DNA from 2 places in the Neobacillus sp. DFD-2R genome. Region 2 is predicted to be linked to the other one. Evidence: a T-box and tRNA genes for the amino acid it is inferred to sense, from the RefSeq annotation. Region 2 holds a T-box; the other holds one or more tRNA genes.
The links. A T-box is a leader RNA that pairs with one kind of tRNA and senses whether it is charged. The one in region 2 lies ahead of leuS (leucine--tRNA ligase), so its partner is inferred to be a tRNA-Leu.

Region 1: it has a tRNA-Leu gene. The T-box ahead of leuS (leucine--tRNA ligase) is inferred to sense a tRNA for this amino acid. The anticodon was not compared.

Annotation. Positions count from the first base shown of each region.
Region 1 covers NZ_CM173228.1:5,366,331-5,374,148, reverse strand. The annotation lists rRNA gene AC3ANV_RS27045 (23S ribosomal RNA) at 1-2,772, shown strand, start outside; rRNA gene rrf (5S ribosomal RNA) at 2,863-2,978, shown strand; tRNA gene AC3ANV_RS27035 (tRNA-Val) at 2,988-3,063, shown strand; tRNA gene AC3ANV_RS27030 (tRNA-Thr) at 3,069-3,144, shown strand; tRNA gene AC3ANV_RS27025 (tRNA-Lys) at 3,152-3,227, shown strand; tRNA gene AC3ANV_RS27020 (tRNA-Leu) at 3,263-3,347, shown strand; tRNA gene AC3ANV_RS27015 (tRNA-Gly) at 3,383-3,457, shown strand; tRNA gene AC3ANV_RS27010 (tRNA-Leu) at 3,464-3,552, shown strand; tRNA gene AC3ANV_RS27005 (tRNA-Arg) at 3,590-3,666, shown strand; tRNA gene AC3ANV_RS27000 (tRNA-Pro) at 3,675-3,751, shown strand; tRNA gene AC3ANV_RS26995 (tRNA-Ala) at 3,771-3,846, shown strand; rRNA gene AC3ANV_RS26990 (16S ribosomal RNA) at 4,032-5,581, shown strand; rRNA gene AC3ANV_RS26985 (23S ribosomal RNA) at 5,819-7,818, shown strand, end outside.
Region 2 covers NZ_CM173228.1:1,221,194-1,229,011, reverse strand. The annotation lists gene AC3ANV_RS05900 (hypothetical protein) at 1-151, shown strand, start outside; gene AC3ANV_RS05895 (FAD:protein FMN transferase) at 151-786, shown strand; gene AC3ANV_RS05890 (FAD:protein FMN transferase) at 816-1,028, shown strand; gene AC3ANV_RS05885 (ferric reductase-like transmembrane domain-containing protein) at 1,030-1,560, shown strand; gene AC3ANV_RS05880 (rhodanese-like domain-containing protein) at 1,597-1,902, opposite strand; gene leuS (leucine--tRNA ligase) at 1,952-4,369, opposite strand; T-box leader at 4,573-4,793, opposite strand; gene AC3ANV_RS05870 (MDR family MFS transporter) at 4,922-6,109, opposite strand; gene AC3ANV_RS05865 (glycogen biosynthesis protein GlgD) at 6,563-6,742, opposite strand; gene AC3ANV_RS05860 (YtzC family protein) at 6,757-7,020, opposite strand; gene mnmL (tRNA modification radical SAM protein MnmL/YtqA) at 7,228-7,818, shown strand, end outside.

The DNA of each region.
Region 1 (7,818 bases), 1.3 Mb from region 2:
AGGGTATGGAAGGCATACCCGGGGAACTGAAACATCTAAGTACCCGGAGGAAGAGAAAGCAAACGCGATTCCCTGAGTAGCGGCGAGCGAAACGGGACATAGCCCAAACCAAGAGGCTTGCCTCTTGGGGTTGTAGGACACTCAACATGGAGTTACAAAGGAACGGGGTAGATGAAGCGATCTGGAAAGGTCCGTCATAGAAGGTAAAAACCCTGTAGTTGAAACTTCGTTCCCTCCTGAGTGGATCCTGAGTACGGCCGGACACGTGAAATCCGGTCGGAAGCAGGGAGGACCATCTCCCAAGGCTAAATACTCCCTAGTGACCGATAGTGAACCAGTACCGTGAGGGAAAGGTGAAAAGCACCCCGGAAGGGGAGTGAAATAGTTCCTGAAACCGTGTGCCTACAAGTAGTCAGAGCCCGTTTATGGGTGATGGCGTGCCTTTTGTAGAATGAACCGGCGAGTTACGATTACATGCAAGGTTAAGTTGAAGAGACGGAGCCGCAGCGAAAGCGAGTCTGAATAGGGCGAATGAGTATGTGGTCGTAGACCCGAAACCAGGTGATCTACCCATGTCCAGGGTGAAGTCCAGGTAACACTGGATGGAGGCCCGAACCCACGCACGTTGAAAAGTGCGGGGATGAGGTGTGGGTAGCGGAGAAATTCCAATCGAACTTGGAGATAGCTGGTTCTCTCCGAAATAGCTTTAGGGCTAGCCTCACGTAGTAAGAGTCTTGGAGGTAGAGCACTGTTTGGACTAGGGGCCCTCATCGGGTTACCGAATTCAGACAAACTCCGAATGCCAAAGACTTATCCGTGGGAGTCAGACTGCGAGTGATAAGATCCGTAGTCAAAAGGGAAACAGCCCAGACCACCAGCTAAGGTCCCAAAGTATACGTTAAGTGGAAAAGGATGTGGAGTTGCTTAGACAACCAGGATGTTGGCTTAGAAGCAGCCACCATTTAAAGAGTGCGTAATAGCTCACTGGTCGAGTGACTCTGCGCCGAAAATGTACCGGGGCTAAACGTATCACCGAAGCTGTGGATTGACATCGTTGATGTCAGTGGTAGGAGAGCGTTCTAAGGGCGTTGAAGTCAGACCGTAAGGACTGGTGGAGCGCTTAGAAGTGAGAATGCCGGTATGAGTAGCGAAAGATGAGTGAGAATCTCATCCACCGAATGCCTAAGGTTTCCTGAGGAAGGCTCGTCCGCTCAGGGTTAGTCGGGACCTAAGCCGAGGCCGAAAGGCGTAGGCGATGGACAACAGGTTGATATTCCTGTACCACCTCTTTATCGTTTGAGCAACGGGGGGACGCAGGAGGATAGGGTAAGCGCGCTGTTGGATATGCGCGTCTAAGCAGTTAGGCTGCAAGCGAGGCAAATCCCGCTTGCGTGAAGGCTGAGCTGTGACAGCGAGGGAAATTTAGTACCGAAGTTCCTGATTCCACACTGCCAAGAAAAGCCTCTAGCGAGATAAAAGGTGCCCGTACCGCAAACCGACACAGGTAGGCGAGGAGAGAATCCTAAGGTGAGCGAGAGAACTCTCGTTAAGGAACTCGGCAAAATGACCCCGTAACTTCGGGAGAAGGGGTGCTCTTTGGGGTGAATAGCCTCGAAGAGCCGCAGTGAATAGGCCCAGGCGACTGTTTAGCAAAAACACAGGTCTCTGCGAAGCCGCAAGGCGAAGTATAGGGGCTGACGCCTGCCCGGTGCTGGAAGGTTAAGAGGAGGGGTTAGCCTTAAAAGCGAAGCTCTGAATCGAAGCCCCAGTAAACGGCGGCCGTAACTATAACGGTCCTAAGGTAGCGAAATTCCTTGTCGGGTAAGTTCCGACCCGCACGAAAGGCGTAACGATCTGGGCACTGTCTCAACGAGAGACTCGGTGAAATTATAGTACCTGTGAAGATGCAGGTTACCCGCGACAGGACGGAAAGACCCCGTGGAGCTTTACTGTAGCCTGATATTGAATTTTGGTACAGCTTGTACAGGATAGGTAGGAGCCGTAGAAGCCGGAGCGCTAGCTTCGGTGGAGGCGTCGGTGGGATACTACCCTGGCTGTATTGAAATTCTAACCCGCACCCCTCATCGGGGTGGGAGACAGTGTCAGGTGGGCAGTTTGACTGGGGCGGTCGCCTCCTAAAGAGTAACGGAGGCGCCCAAAGGTTCCCTCAGAATGGTTGGAAATCATTCGTAGAGTGTAAAGGCACAAGGGAGCTTGACTGCGAGACCTACAAGTCGAGCAGGGACGAAAGTCGGGCTTAGTGATCCGGTGGTTCCGCATGGAAGGGCCATCGCTCAACGGATAAAAGCTACCCCGGGGATAACAGGCTTATCTCCCCCAAGAGTCCACATCGACGGGGAGGTTTGGCACCTCGATGTCGGCTCATCGCATCCTGGGGCTGTAGTCGGTCCCAAGGGTTGGGCTGTTCGCCCATTAAAGCGGTACGCGAGCTGGGTTCAGAACGTCGTGAGACAGTTCGGTCCCTATCCGTCGTGGGCGCAGGAAATTTGAGAGGAGCTGTCCTTAGTACGAGAGGACCGGGATGGACGCACCGCTGGTGTACCAGTTGTCTTGCCAAAGGCATCGCTGGGTAGCTATGTGCGGACGGGATAAGTGCTGAAAGCATCTAAGCATGAAGCCCCCCTCAAGATGAGATTTCCCATAGCGTCAAGCTAGTAAGAACCCTGAAAGATGATCAGGTTGATAGGTCAGAGGTGGAAGCGCGGTGACGTGTGGAGCTGACTGATACTAATCGTTCGAGGACTTAACCAAGTCATATATATATGAACAAGGTGAACTCGTTTTTACCAAACTTCTTCTGCATTATCCAGTTTTGAGGGAATGAAACCTCAAAGAAAATAGCCTGGCAGCAATGGCGAGAAGGTCACACCCGTTCCCATACCGAACACGGAAGTTAAGCTTCTCAGCGCCGATGGTAGTTGGGACTTTGTCCCTGTGAGAGTAGGACGTTGCCAGGCTTATATTGTGGAGGATTAGCTCAGCTGGGAGAGCATCTGCCTTACAAGCAGAGGGTCGGCGGTTCGAGCCCGTCATCCTCCACCATATATGCCGGTTTAGCTCAATTGGTAGAGCAACTGACTTGTAATCAGTAGGTTGGGGGTTCAAGTCCTCTAGCCGGCACCATTTTTTTGAGCCATTAGCTCAGTTGGTAGAGCATCTGACTTTTAATCAGAGGGTCGAAGGTTCGAGTCCTTCATGGCTCACCAGAGTTTTTTGCGATAGCAAAATAACTTACCATAATGCGGGTGTGGCGGAATTGGCAGACGCACCAGACTTAGGATCTGGCGCCGCAAGGCGTGGGGGTTCGACTCCCTTCACCCGCACCAAAGTTTTTAGGGAAAGCAAAATAACTTACTATAATGCGGAAGTAGTTCAGTGGTAGAACACCACCTTGCCAAGGTGGGGGTCGCGGGTTCGAATCCCGTCTTCCGCTCCAAGCAGTGCCGGGGTGGCGGAACTGGCAGACGCACAGGACTTAAAATCCTGCGGTAGGTGACTACCGTACCGGTTCGATTCCGGTCCTCGGCACCAAAGTTTTTTGCGATAGCAAAATTACTCTCAAAATAATGCGCCCGTAGCTCAATTGGATAGAGCGTCTGACTACGGATCAGAAGGTTATGGGTTCGACTCCTTTCGGGCGCGCCATTATAAATCGGGAAGTAGCTCAGCTTGGTAGAGCACTTGGTTTGGGACCAAGGGGTCGCAGGTTCGAATCCTGTCTTCCCGACCATTCATTTTCAATAACATACGGGGCCTTAGCTCAGCTGGGAGAGCGCCTGCTTTGCACGCAGGAGGTCAGCGGTTCGATCCCGCTAGGCTCCACCAAAAAAAAACAAAAATAATATATTGACAAGGTTGATATACTTTGTTATTATATTAAAGTCGCACTTGCGACATGATATTGTTCTTTGAAAACTAAACAAACAAGACGTGTAAACAAACAATAAACATTAGCAGATCTTTCGTAAGAAAGTGAAGCTAAGCCAACGTAACAAATGAGCTAATCAACTTTCTTGGAGAGTTTGATCCTGGCTCAGGACGAACGCTGGCGGCGTGCCTAATACATGCAAGTCGAGCGAATCTTTAGGAGCTTGCTCCTGAAGGTTAGCGGCGGACGGGTGAGTAACACGTGGGCAACCTGCCTGTAAGACTGGGATAACTTCGGGAAACCGGAGCTAATACCGGATAATCCTTTTCCTCACATGAGGAAAAGCTGAAAGACGGTTTCGGCTGTCACTTACAGATGGGCCCGCGGCGCATTAGCTAGTTGGTGAGGTAACGGCTCACCAAGGCGACGATGCGTAGCCGACCTGAGAGGGTGATCGGCCACACTGGGACTGAGACACGGCCCAGACTCCTACGGGAGGCAGCAGTAGGGAATCTTCCGCAATGGACGAAAGTCTGACGGAGCAACGCCGCGTGAGCGATGAAGGCCTTCGGGTCGTAAAGCTCTGTTGTTAGGGAAGAACAAGTACCGGAGTAACTGCCGGTACCTTGACGGTACCTAACCAGAAAGCCACGGCTAACTACGTGCCAGCAGCCGCGGTAATACGTAGGTGGCAAGCGTTGTCCGGAATTATTGGGCGTAAAGCGCGCGCAGGCGGTCCTTTAAGTCTGATGTGAAAGCCCACGGCTCAACCGTGGAGGGTCATTGGAAACTGGGGGACTTGAGTGCAGAAGAGGAAAGTGGAATTCCACGTGTAGCGGTGAAATGCGTAGAGATGTGGAGGAACACCAGTGGCGAAGGCGACTTTCTGGTCTGTAACTGACGCTGAGGCGCGAAAGCGTGGGGAGCAAACAGGATTAGATACCCTGGTAGTCCACGCCGTAAACGATGAGTGCTAAGTGTTAGAGGGTTTCCGCCCTTTAGTGCTGCAGCTAACGCATTAAGCACTCCGCCTGGGGAGTACGGCCGCAAGGCTGAAACTCAAAGGAATTGACGGGGGCCCGCACAAGCGGTGGAGCATGTGGTTTAATTCGAAGCAACGCGAAGAACCTTACCAGGTCTTGACATCCTCTGACACCCCTAGAGATAGGGCTTTCCCCTTCGGGGGACAGAGTGACAGGTGGTGCATGGTTGTCGTCAGCTCGTGTCGTGAGATGTTGGGTTAAGTCCCGCAACGAGCGCAACCCTTGATCTTAGTTGCCAGCATTCAGTTGGGCACTCTAAGGTGACTGCCGGTGACAAACCGGAGGAAGGTGGGGATGACGTCAAATCATCATGCCCCTTATGACCTGGGCTACACACGTGCTACAATGGATGGTACAAAGGGCTGCAAAACCGCAAGGTCGAGCCAATCCCATAAAACCATTCTCAGTTCGGATTGTAGGCTGCAACTCGCCTACATGAAGCCGGAATCGCTAGTAATCGCGGATCAGCATGCCGCGGTGAATACGTTCCCGGGCCTTGTACACACCGCCCGTCACACCACGAGAGTTTGTAACACCCGAAGTCGGTGGGGTAACCGTAAGGAGCCAGCCGCCTAAGGTGGGACAGATGATTGGGGTGAAGTCGTAACAAGGTAGCCGTATCGGAAGGTGCGGCTGGATCACCTCCTTTCTAAGGATATATGCCGGACATATGAGCCGGACAAAACAGTTTGTTTGAAACACGTTCTTTGTTTGTTTAGTTTTGAGAGAGCAATTCTCTCGAAGCTTTTTTTATTCGTTCTTTGAAAACTGGATAATCGTAAAGAAGAAGTCAAAGTAAGAACCGAGTTATAGGGAAAAATGCAGTTCAATTTTTCCTTGCCATTTTAGTTTTCTCTCTTATTAAGTAAGAGAAATAAACCTTTTAGGTTAAGTTAGAAAGGGCGCACGGTGAATGCCTTGGCACTAGGAGCCGATGAAGGACGGGACTAACACCGATATGCTTCGGGGAGCTGTAAGTAAGCTTTGATCCGGAGATTTCCGAATGGGGAAACCCGCTGTTCGTAATGGAACAGTATCTTTACCTGAATACATAGGGTATGGAAGGCATACCCGGGGAACTGAAACATCTAAGTACCCGGAGGAAGAGAAAGCAAACGCGATTCCCTGAGTAGCGGCGAGCGAAACGGGACATAGCCCAAACCAAGAGGCTTGCCTCTTGGGGTTGTAGGACACTCAACATGGAGTTACAAAGGAACGGGGTAGATGAAGCGATCTGGAAAGGTCCGTCATAGAAGGTAAAAACCCTGTAGTTGAAACTTCGTTCCCTCCTGAGTGGATCCTGAGTACGGCCGGACACGTGAAATCCGGTCGGAAGCAGGGAGGACCATCTCCCAAGGCTAAATACTCCCTAGTGACCGATAGTGAACCAGTACCGTGAGGGAAAGGTGAAAAGCACCCCGGAAGGGGAGTGAAATAGTTCCTGAAACCGTGTGCCTACAAGTAGTCAGAGCCCGTTTATGGGTGATGGCGTGCCTTTTGTAGAATGAACCGGCGAGTTACGATTACATGCAAGGTTAAGTTGAAGAGACGGAGCCGCAGCGAAAGCGAGTCTGAATAGGGCGAATGAGTATGTGGTCGTAGACCCGAAACCAGGTGATCTACCCATGTCCAGGGTGAAGTCCAGGTAACACTGGATGGAGGCCCGAACCCACGCACGTTGAAAAGTGCGGGGATGAGGTGTGGGTAGCGGAGAAATTCCAATCGAACTTGGAGATAGCTGGTTCTCTCCGAAATAGCTTTAGGGCTAGCCTCACGTAGTAAGAGTCTTGGAGGTAGAGCACTGTTTGGACTAGGGGCCCTCATCGGGTTACCGAATTCAGACAAACTCCGAATGCCAAAGACTTATCCGTGGGAGTCAGACTGCGAGTGATAAGATCCGTAGTCAAAAGGGAAACAGCCCAGACCACCAGCTAAGGTCCCAAAGTATACGTTAAGTGGAAAAGGATGTGGAGTTGCTTAGACAACCAGGATGTTGGCTTAGAAGCAGCCACCATTTAAAGAGTGCGTAATAGCTCACTGGTCGAGTGACTCTGCGCCGAAAATGTACCGGGGCTAAACGTATCACCGAAGCTGTGGATTGACATCGTTGATGTCAGTGGTAGGAGAGCGTTCTAAGGGCGTTGAAGTCAGACCGTAAGGACTGGTGGAGCGCTTAGAAGTGAGAATGCCGGTATGAGTAGCGAAAGATGAGTGAGAATCTCATCCACCGAATGCCTAAGGTTTCCTGAGGAAGGCTCGTCCGCTCAGGGTTAGTCGGGACCTAAGCCGAGGCCGAAAGGCGTAGGCGATGGACAACAGGTTGATATTCCTGTACCACCTCTTTATCGTTTGAGCAACGGGGGGACGCAGGAGGATAGGGTAAGCGCGCTGTTGGATATGCGCGTCTAAGCAGTTAGGCTGCAAGCGAGGCAAATCCCGCTTGCGTTAGGCTCGAGCTGTGACAGCGAGGGAAATTTAGTACCGAAGTTCCTGATTCCACACTGCCAAGAAAAGCCTCTAGCGAGATAAAAGGTGCCCGTACCGCAAACCGACACAGGTAGGCGAGGAGAGAATCCTAAGGTGAGCGAGAGAACTCTCGTTAAGGAACTCGGCAAAATGACCCCGTAACTTCGGGAGAAGGGGTGCTCTTTGGGGTGAATAGCCTCGAAGAGCCGCAGTGAATAGGCCCAGGCGACTGTTTAGCAAAAACACAGGTCTCTGCGAAGCCGCAAGGCGAAGTATAGGGGCTGACGCCTGCCCGGTGCTGGAAGGTTAAGAGGAGGGGTTAGCCTTAAAAGCGAAGCTCTGAATCGAAGCCCCAGTAAACGGCGGCCGTAACTATAACGGTCCTAAGGTAGCGAAATTCCTTGTCGGGTAAGTTCCGAC
Region 2 (7,818 bases):
TAATAGCGATGTCTCTTCCGGTAGCAATGGTAATTCCATGGATAATGGTAATAGTTCGTTCAATAATGGTTCATTCTCGCAAAATCAGGATTCATTCAGCGGCCATTCACGGCAGCGGGGCGGCTTTGATACAACAACAGGTGGAACCTGATGTATAACTATCGTTTCAATTCCATGAGTACCTTGGTACAAATATCGATTAGTCATGAAATGTTCGCAAATGATCTGATGCCTATTTATAAGCTTTTTGAACAGACTGAAAACAAATGCAGCAGGTTCCGGGAAGATAGTGAGCTCACCCTTTTAAACCAACAAATCGATAAAGAAATCACTGTCTCCGGTGAATTATTTTCAATAATGAAAGAAGCGGAACGTTTTTATCATGAAACCGACAGACTCTTTAATCCGGGAATTTTATCCGCGATTGAAAATTGCGGTTATTCCAAATCTATTGAATTTATTAGAGGGCAGAAAGTAGCAGCATCAACCCTTTCATCACCTATTGCAACAACCTCCGATCCATTTTATTTAAATGAGCACAAACAAGCCGTTACTCTCTTTTCAAAAATTGATCTCGGCGGCATTGCGAAAGGATGGGTTATTGATCGGGCTGCAGAAGTTTTAGAGAAAACAGGCTATGGTTTTATCAATGTTGGCGGAGATATTCGTATTTTTGGAGAATTACCGCGTCTATTAAACATTGGGATTGAAAGTCCATTTGACCAAAGTTTAATGATTTCTTCCATCCAAGTAGCAACAGGTGCCGTTGCTACGTCGACATCCTGAAAAGAAGATGGCAAGTTAACGAAAAATGGATGCATCACCTGATTGACCCGCAAACAGGAGAACCAACTGAAAGCACCATCGTTTCTGCAACCGTTACAGCACCGACCGCATTAGAAGCGGACGTATTGGCGAAAACAGTTCTTTTATTAGGGGAAGAAAAGGGACAAAAGTGGGTAAATAATAATGGAAATCGCTCTGTTTTAATATATAAATCCGGGCAAATTTGGAAAGGGGGAGCATAAGATGGAGATGTTTGAATGGTATATGATTCGGGCAACAGGTACGGTAGCCTATCTTTTATTATATTTATCTGTCATTATTGGGCTTTACTCACAGGTCCAAAAAATGCGCAAACAAAAAGTTACGATTACCCTTCATTTTCATGAAACACTTTCAAATTGGGCGTTTTTTATGGTATGCGGGCATCTCGGTTTTTTGCTGATTGATTCATATATCTCTTTTAAATGGGCTGAGGTACTAATTCCATTTAATACGACCTATAAACCCTTGCCAATGGCCATGGGGATCATCTCGCTGTATTTTTTACTTATGACCATTGTTACCTCAAAAGCCCGCAAAAAAATCGGTTATCAAAAATGGCGGAAATTACATGCATTGAATCCAATTCTTTATGCCTTAGTTACATTACACGGTTTATTCATTGGTTCCGACTTCCAAGGAACAGTACTGGCAGTCGTCAACATTGTTCCATTAATGATTATGGGTGGATTGCTTTTAAAAGATCGGAAAAAGCTCATTAATTATTGTGAATAAAAAAACCAATTCCAAATTTTGGAATTGGTTTTTTCTTTATTTCGTCTCACCGGTCCATGCCAGCATGCCGCCAATCATATTACGGACTTTATAGCCTTGTTCTTGAAGATAGTAGCATACATTTCCACTGCGGTGGCTGGAGCGGCAAATAAAAATATATTCTTTATCTTTATCAAAATAGTCAAGGTTCATCGGGATATCACCCATGCGAATATGCTTTGCCCCGGGAATTATACCCGCTGCCACTTCTTCATCTTCCCTGACATCTACGAGCTCAAGCTTTTCCCCATTCTCAAGCTTTTTTTGCAATTCTTCCGGTGTAATGATTTGTAATTCTTCCATCCTTAACATCCCCTTAAAAGAAAGAGGCATCTCAGCCTCTTTCTTCGTTTTAATTTGCTACAATATTTACTAATTTACCTGGCACCGTGATGACTTTACGAATGGTTTTTCCTTCAATTTGTTCTTTTACCCTATCGTCATCCATGGCAATTTCTTCTAACGATTCCTTGCTGGCGTCAGTTGGGACCATTAGCTTTGTTTTAACTTTACCATTCACTTGAATGACAATTTCAATTTCTTCATCCACGAGCTTTGCTTCATCATATGCAGGCCAAGCTTCGTAGGAAATTGTTTCACTATGTCCTAACTTTACCCATAGCTCCTCGGAGATATGAGGACAAACAGGTGACAGTAATTTTACGAAGCCTTCCATATAATCCTTTGGTAGAACGGTTGACTTATAGGCTTCATTTATAAATACCATCATTTGTGAAATGGCCGTATTGAATCTCAAGCCTTCGTAATCCTCGGTTACTTTTTTCACTGTTTGATGATAAATTTTTTCCAAATTAACAGCTTCTTCATTTGGCTGGATTTTCGGATTTACCTCTCCATCCTCTTCTACCATTAAGCGCCAAACCCGATCTAAGAAACGGCGTGAGCCATCAAGACCATTCGTTGACCAGGCAATCGAGGCATCAAGCGGTCCCATAAACATTTCATACAAGCGCAAAGTATCGGCACCATGACTGGCTACAATATCATCAGGATTGACAACATTCCCTTTTGATTTACTCATTTTTTCATTGTTTTCCCCTAAGATCATTCCTTGGTTAAATAGTTTTTGGAATGGTTCTTTTGTCGGCACAACTCCGATATCATACAAGAATTTATGCCAGAAGCGAGCGTAAAGTAAGTGCAGCACCGCATGTTCTGCCCCGCCAATATAAGTGTCAACGGGAAGCCAATGCTTTAATTTTTCCTCAGCAGCAAGTGCCTGATCATTTTTCGGGTCAATATAACGTAAATAATACCAGCAGCTGCCTGCCCATTGCGGCATTGTATTGGTTTCACGGCGGCCCTTTTTACCTGTCTGCGGGTCAACCACATTTACCCAATCCTCTATCACAGCAAGAGGTGATTCACCCGTTCCGGATGGTCTGATTTCTTTCGTTTTCGGTAATGTTAATGGAAGCTGCTCTTCCGGTACAGCAGTCATTGTACCATCTTCCCAATGGATAACCGGAATCGGCTCTCCCCAGTAACGCTGGCGGCTAAACAGCCAATCACGTAAACGAAACGTTACTTTTTTTGTACCAATACCTTTTTCTTCAAGCCATGAAATCATTTTTTGAATGGCCTCAAGCTTATCCAAACCATTTAAGAAATCGGAATTAATATGGTCACCATCGCCTGTGTAGGCCTCTTCTTCAATATCTCCCCCGGCAACAACCTGCTTAATCGGTAAATCAAACTGTTTAGCAAATTCATAGTCACGCTCATCGTGTGCAGGTACAGCCATGATCGCACCCGTTCCGTAGCTTACCAATACATAATCGGCAATCCAGATTGGCATTTTCTCGCCATTTGCAGGATTGATCGCATATGCACCGGTAAATACTCCGGTTTTTTCCTTCGCTAGGTCAGTTCGCTCAAGATCGCTCTTGCTCTTTACCTTCTCTAAATAAGCATCAACTGCAGCACGCTGTTCAGGAGTCGTAATTTTATTTACAAATGAATGCTCCGGAGCAAGCACCGCATAGGTAGCGCCAAATAATGTATCAGGGCGTGTAGTAAATACGGTGAAGGTTTCTTCGTGACCGTCAATGTTAAAAGTAACTTCAGCACCTTCAGAACGGCCGATCCAATTGCGCTGCATTTCTTTCAGACTTTCCGGCCAATCAAGCTCCTCAAGATCTTCAAGCAAACGATCCCCGTAGGCAGTAATTTTTAACATCCATTGCTTCATTGGACGGCGTTCCACCGGGTGGCCGCCGCGTTCACTTTTTCCATCAATGACTTCTTCGTTTGCCAAAACGGTTCCAAGTGCCGGGCACCAGTTAACCGCTACTTCATCTATATAGGCAAGACCTTTTTCAAATAGTTTTAAGAAAATCCACTGCGTCCATTTGTAATATTCAGGGTCGGTGGTATTTACTTCCCGGTCCCAATCATAAGAGAAGCCAAGAGATTTAATTTGTCTGCGGAACGTATCAATATTTTGCTTAGTGAAATCTGCAGGGTCATTTCCGGTATCCAATGCATATTGCTCCGCCGGTAAACCAAAAGCGTCCCAGCCCATTGGATGAAGAACATTGTATCCCTGCATCCGTTTTAAGCGGGAAAGGATATCAGTTGCCGTATAGCCTTCAGGGTGTCCAACATGTAATCCCGCACCCGATGGATATGGAAACATATCTAAAGCGTAGAATTTTCTTTTGCCAAATTCTTCGTTTGTTTTAAATGTTTTTTCTGTTTCCCATTTCTTTTGCCACTTCTTTTCGATTTCTTGATGATCGAAACTCATAAGTTTTCCTCCTAACCAGAAAAGCGGAAGCACCTTGCCCAGGGGCGACAAGCATAAGACGAGCCGGCGAGAAGGTTGTTCTTTAACCTTCTTGACGGATGGGCTTATGATCTCGATCCCCTAGGCGCTGGAGCTAGACAGTCTTCTAAGTCATAAAATTATTTTTCTAATAAATCTTAAAATAAAAAAACCTCTCATCCCAAAAACGGGACGAGAGGATTGTATGTATCTTCCCGCGGTACCACCCACATTAGTGTTGTCAACACTCGCTTCATTCATCCTTAACGCGGAAAACGGCAAACATTACTATTATTCACGCTTGCAACTCTTAGGCGAGTTCATGATGTACCCGGTTGACTCCCACCAGCCGTCAACTCTCTAAATACGGATATTAACCACTACTATTCCTCATCACTGTTTTTTCAATATAAAAGTATACGGTTATTGTATTAAATTTTCTAACATGTTGCAAGCAAACGAACGCCTAAAAACAGTATGAACCGGATGAATTATTTTTAAACTAATAAAAAAAACGGTCCTAATCAGAACCGTCTACATTACTTTTGCTGTAAAATGCTTTTTCGTTTTTAAACCACGATCATAGAATAACGTTGATACAATTGAAATGAGGAATAAAGCTATCAGTACCAAAAACAATGTGGACATACTATATAAGTCCGCCAGCATGCCCCCCAGCAATGGACCGAGCATTCTTCCCCCTGTTGCCGTACTATTGACAATTCCCTGATAAAAACCTTCCCGTCCCTTTGGCGCTAAACTGAAAGCTACCGTTGGCACAGCCGGCCAGATAAACATTTCACCAATGGTTAAAATGATCATAGCAACTAGAAAACCTGCAAAGGCGTTTGCTTTCCCTGCTACAATAAAAGAAATAATAAAAATAGCGATACCGATTAGCATTTGTAGCTTTAGCGAGGCTGCAAGATGTTTCAAAATAACCGTTAATAAGGGCTGACCCAGAACAATTAAGGCTCCGTTTATTGTCCATAATAAGCTATATTGAGCTAATGATATATGAATTTGCTGTGTGTAGGAAGCAATCGTCGTTGGCCATTGGACATAGGCAACCCAGCATAATAAATAGCCTGAGCAAAGAATCAATAATGCTTGAAGATTTTTTCTTCCTTTTACTTGGGTTTTATCTTTTTGATCATTAGCCTGTTTAGCCGAATCTGAAGTGATTCCTCTATAGCCAAAAATAGCAATCAGTAAAAAGATGAAATACATAAATGTATTGGCAAGGAAAATTAATTGAAATGAGTAATCAGCCACAATTCCCCCGAGCGCGGCTCCAACTGCAACGCCCAGGTTTTGAGCCACATACATAGCATTAAAAGCTTTACGGCCGCCTTCCTTCCAAACGGACCCTGCCATGGCATACATGGATGGAAAAACGATTCCTGCTCCAAAACCAATAATTGTTAAAAAAACGATATATTCCGGCCAGTCATGCCGGACAGATAATCCAACGAGGGCTAAAAAGGTAATGCCGATACCTAGAAGTACAGATTTGTACCCTCCTAATTTATCAAATAATCTTCCTCCATATAAATTACCAATAACGCTTGCCCCGGAGTTTAACATTAAAACAACCCCGGCAACCGATAGTGATTTTCCTAGATGTTCGTGAATATAGATTGAATTCAAAGGCCATAAAAAAGAAGAGCCTGTTACATTCACTGCCATCCCAACAATCAAAAGCCATAAGGCACGTGGCATGAAAAACGCTCCTTAATCTAAAATTATTTCGATTCCCCAAGTAATTTTAGACTGTTTTCAGATTAGGCGCAATCCTTTTTCGTTAGAGAAGGTTTAATAAAGGCTATTTTCGCATAGATTGTTGTTCTTCGTATAAGTTTATCAACCCGTATAATTAGAAGCTTCGTGGCATCTTTTCGTAAGAACATTTGCGAAAATTGCCTAGAAACTTAGTAAATGAACTTTATTAAGTTTCAAAAGCAACAAAGTTTACGAAAAGACCTTAATAAAAAATGATTCCGCGGGTATTAGGGATAATTCCGCGAGTTACAGTGGTTATTCCGCAGAAGTTTCGCCTTTTCCCGCAAATACCTATCATATTTCCGCAAAAACATTAATCAGAGATTTTTAAAGCATGACTCGGAAAAAAAATAACCCTCAACTAGAACCGTTGAGGGAAACTTGATTGCTTTATTAGGATGATTGTCCATTTTCCTGATGAAATTTCGATTTAACTGGCTGACCGCCTGTTTTTTCATAATTCTTTTTAGATTGCTTCACTAAATCGTAATCCTGCCCTAGTTCTATATCTTGATTGTTACTGCCATTTCGTGTTTTTTGTTCGGGGTTTTGTTGTTTAGAACGCTTTTTCAACTGCTCTCCTCCTCTTAATACCCTTGTAAAATCATCGTATTTTGAATCTGCTGCAGCTGCAGCCTCATTCTATGAAGCTGTTCCCGCTGCTGTGAATTTGCACTATGAGCCATCGTACAAATATCTTGATACGTTTCTTCGAGCTGCTGCAGGGCTTTTTGATAATCATCATTGTTATAATGCTGCTGAAGGCTGCTTTCTTTATATTGATTTTGAGCAAATCGAAGAGTATCCTCACATTTTTGCATTAGACTTTCCATTGATTCACGAGTAGCCATCTAAGAACCCCCTTAAATGTGTGGCACCAAGAATAACCTTCTTTGAAGCATACTGCTTCATTTCTTATTGTGTTCTCCATTCTTTTTCCTATTACATCGGAAGATTGATAAATGCTGCCAATTTGTACAATTGGATATGCCTATGACTTCATGTTAAAATGGAATTTATGTGAATAAAATTCTTTTCAAAAAAAGGAGGTTTCTGACATGCTTCAGACCAAACCTTTTCCATATGCTTCCGACGATAAACGTTATCACACCTGGAATTACCACCTACGCCGGCAATTTGGCCATAAGGTTTTTAAAGTGGCACTCGATGGCGGCTTTGACTGCCCGAACCGTGATGGTACCGTCGCTCACGGCGGCTGCACCTTTTGCAGTGCTGCGGGTTCAGGGGATTTTGCCGGTGACCGGACTGAAACCCTGGAAACACAATTTCGTGAAATAAAGGAAAAGATGCATACAAAATGGAAAGACGGCAAATACATGGCCTATTTTCAGGCTTACACGAATACACATGCCCCTGTTGAGGTTCTCCGTGAAAAATTTGAGAAGGTCCTCGATCAGGAAGGGGTAGTTGGGCTGTCGATTGCCACACGTCCGGATTGTTTGCCCGATGATGTCGTTGAATATTTAGCGGAACTAAACGAGCGAACCTATTTATGGGTGGAACTTGGTTTACAGACTGTCCATGAACGTACAGCCTTACTAATCAATCGGGCTCATGATTTTCAATGCTACATTGACGGCGTGAATAAACTGAGAAAACATGGAATCCGCATTTGCTCCCATATTATT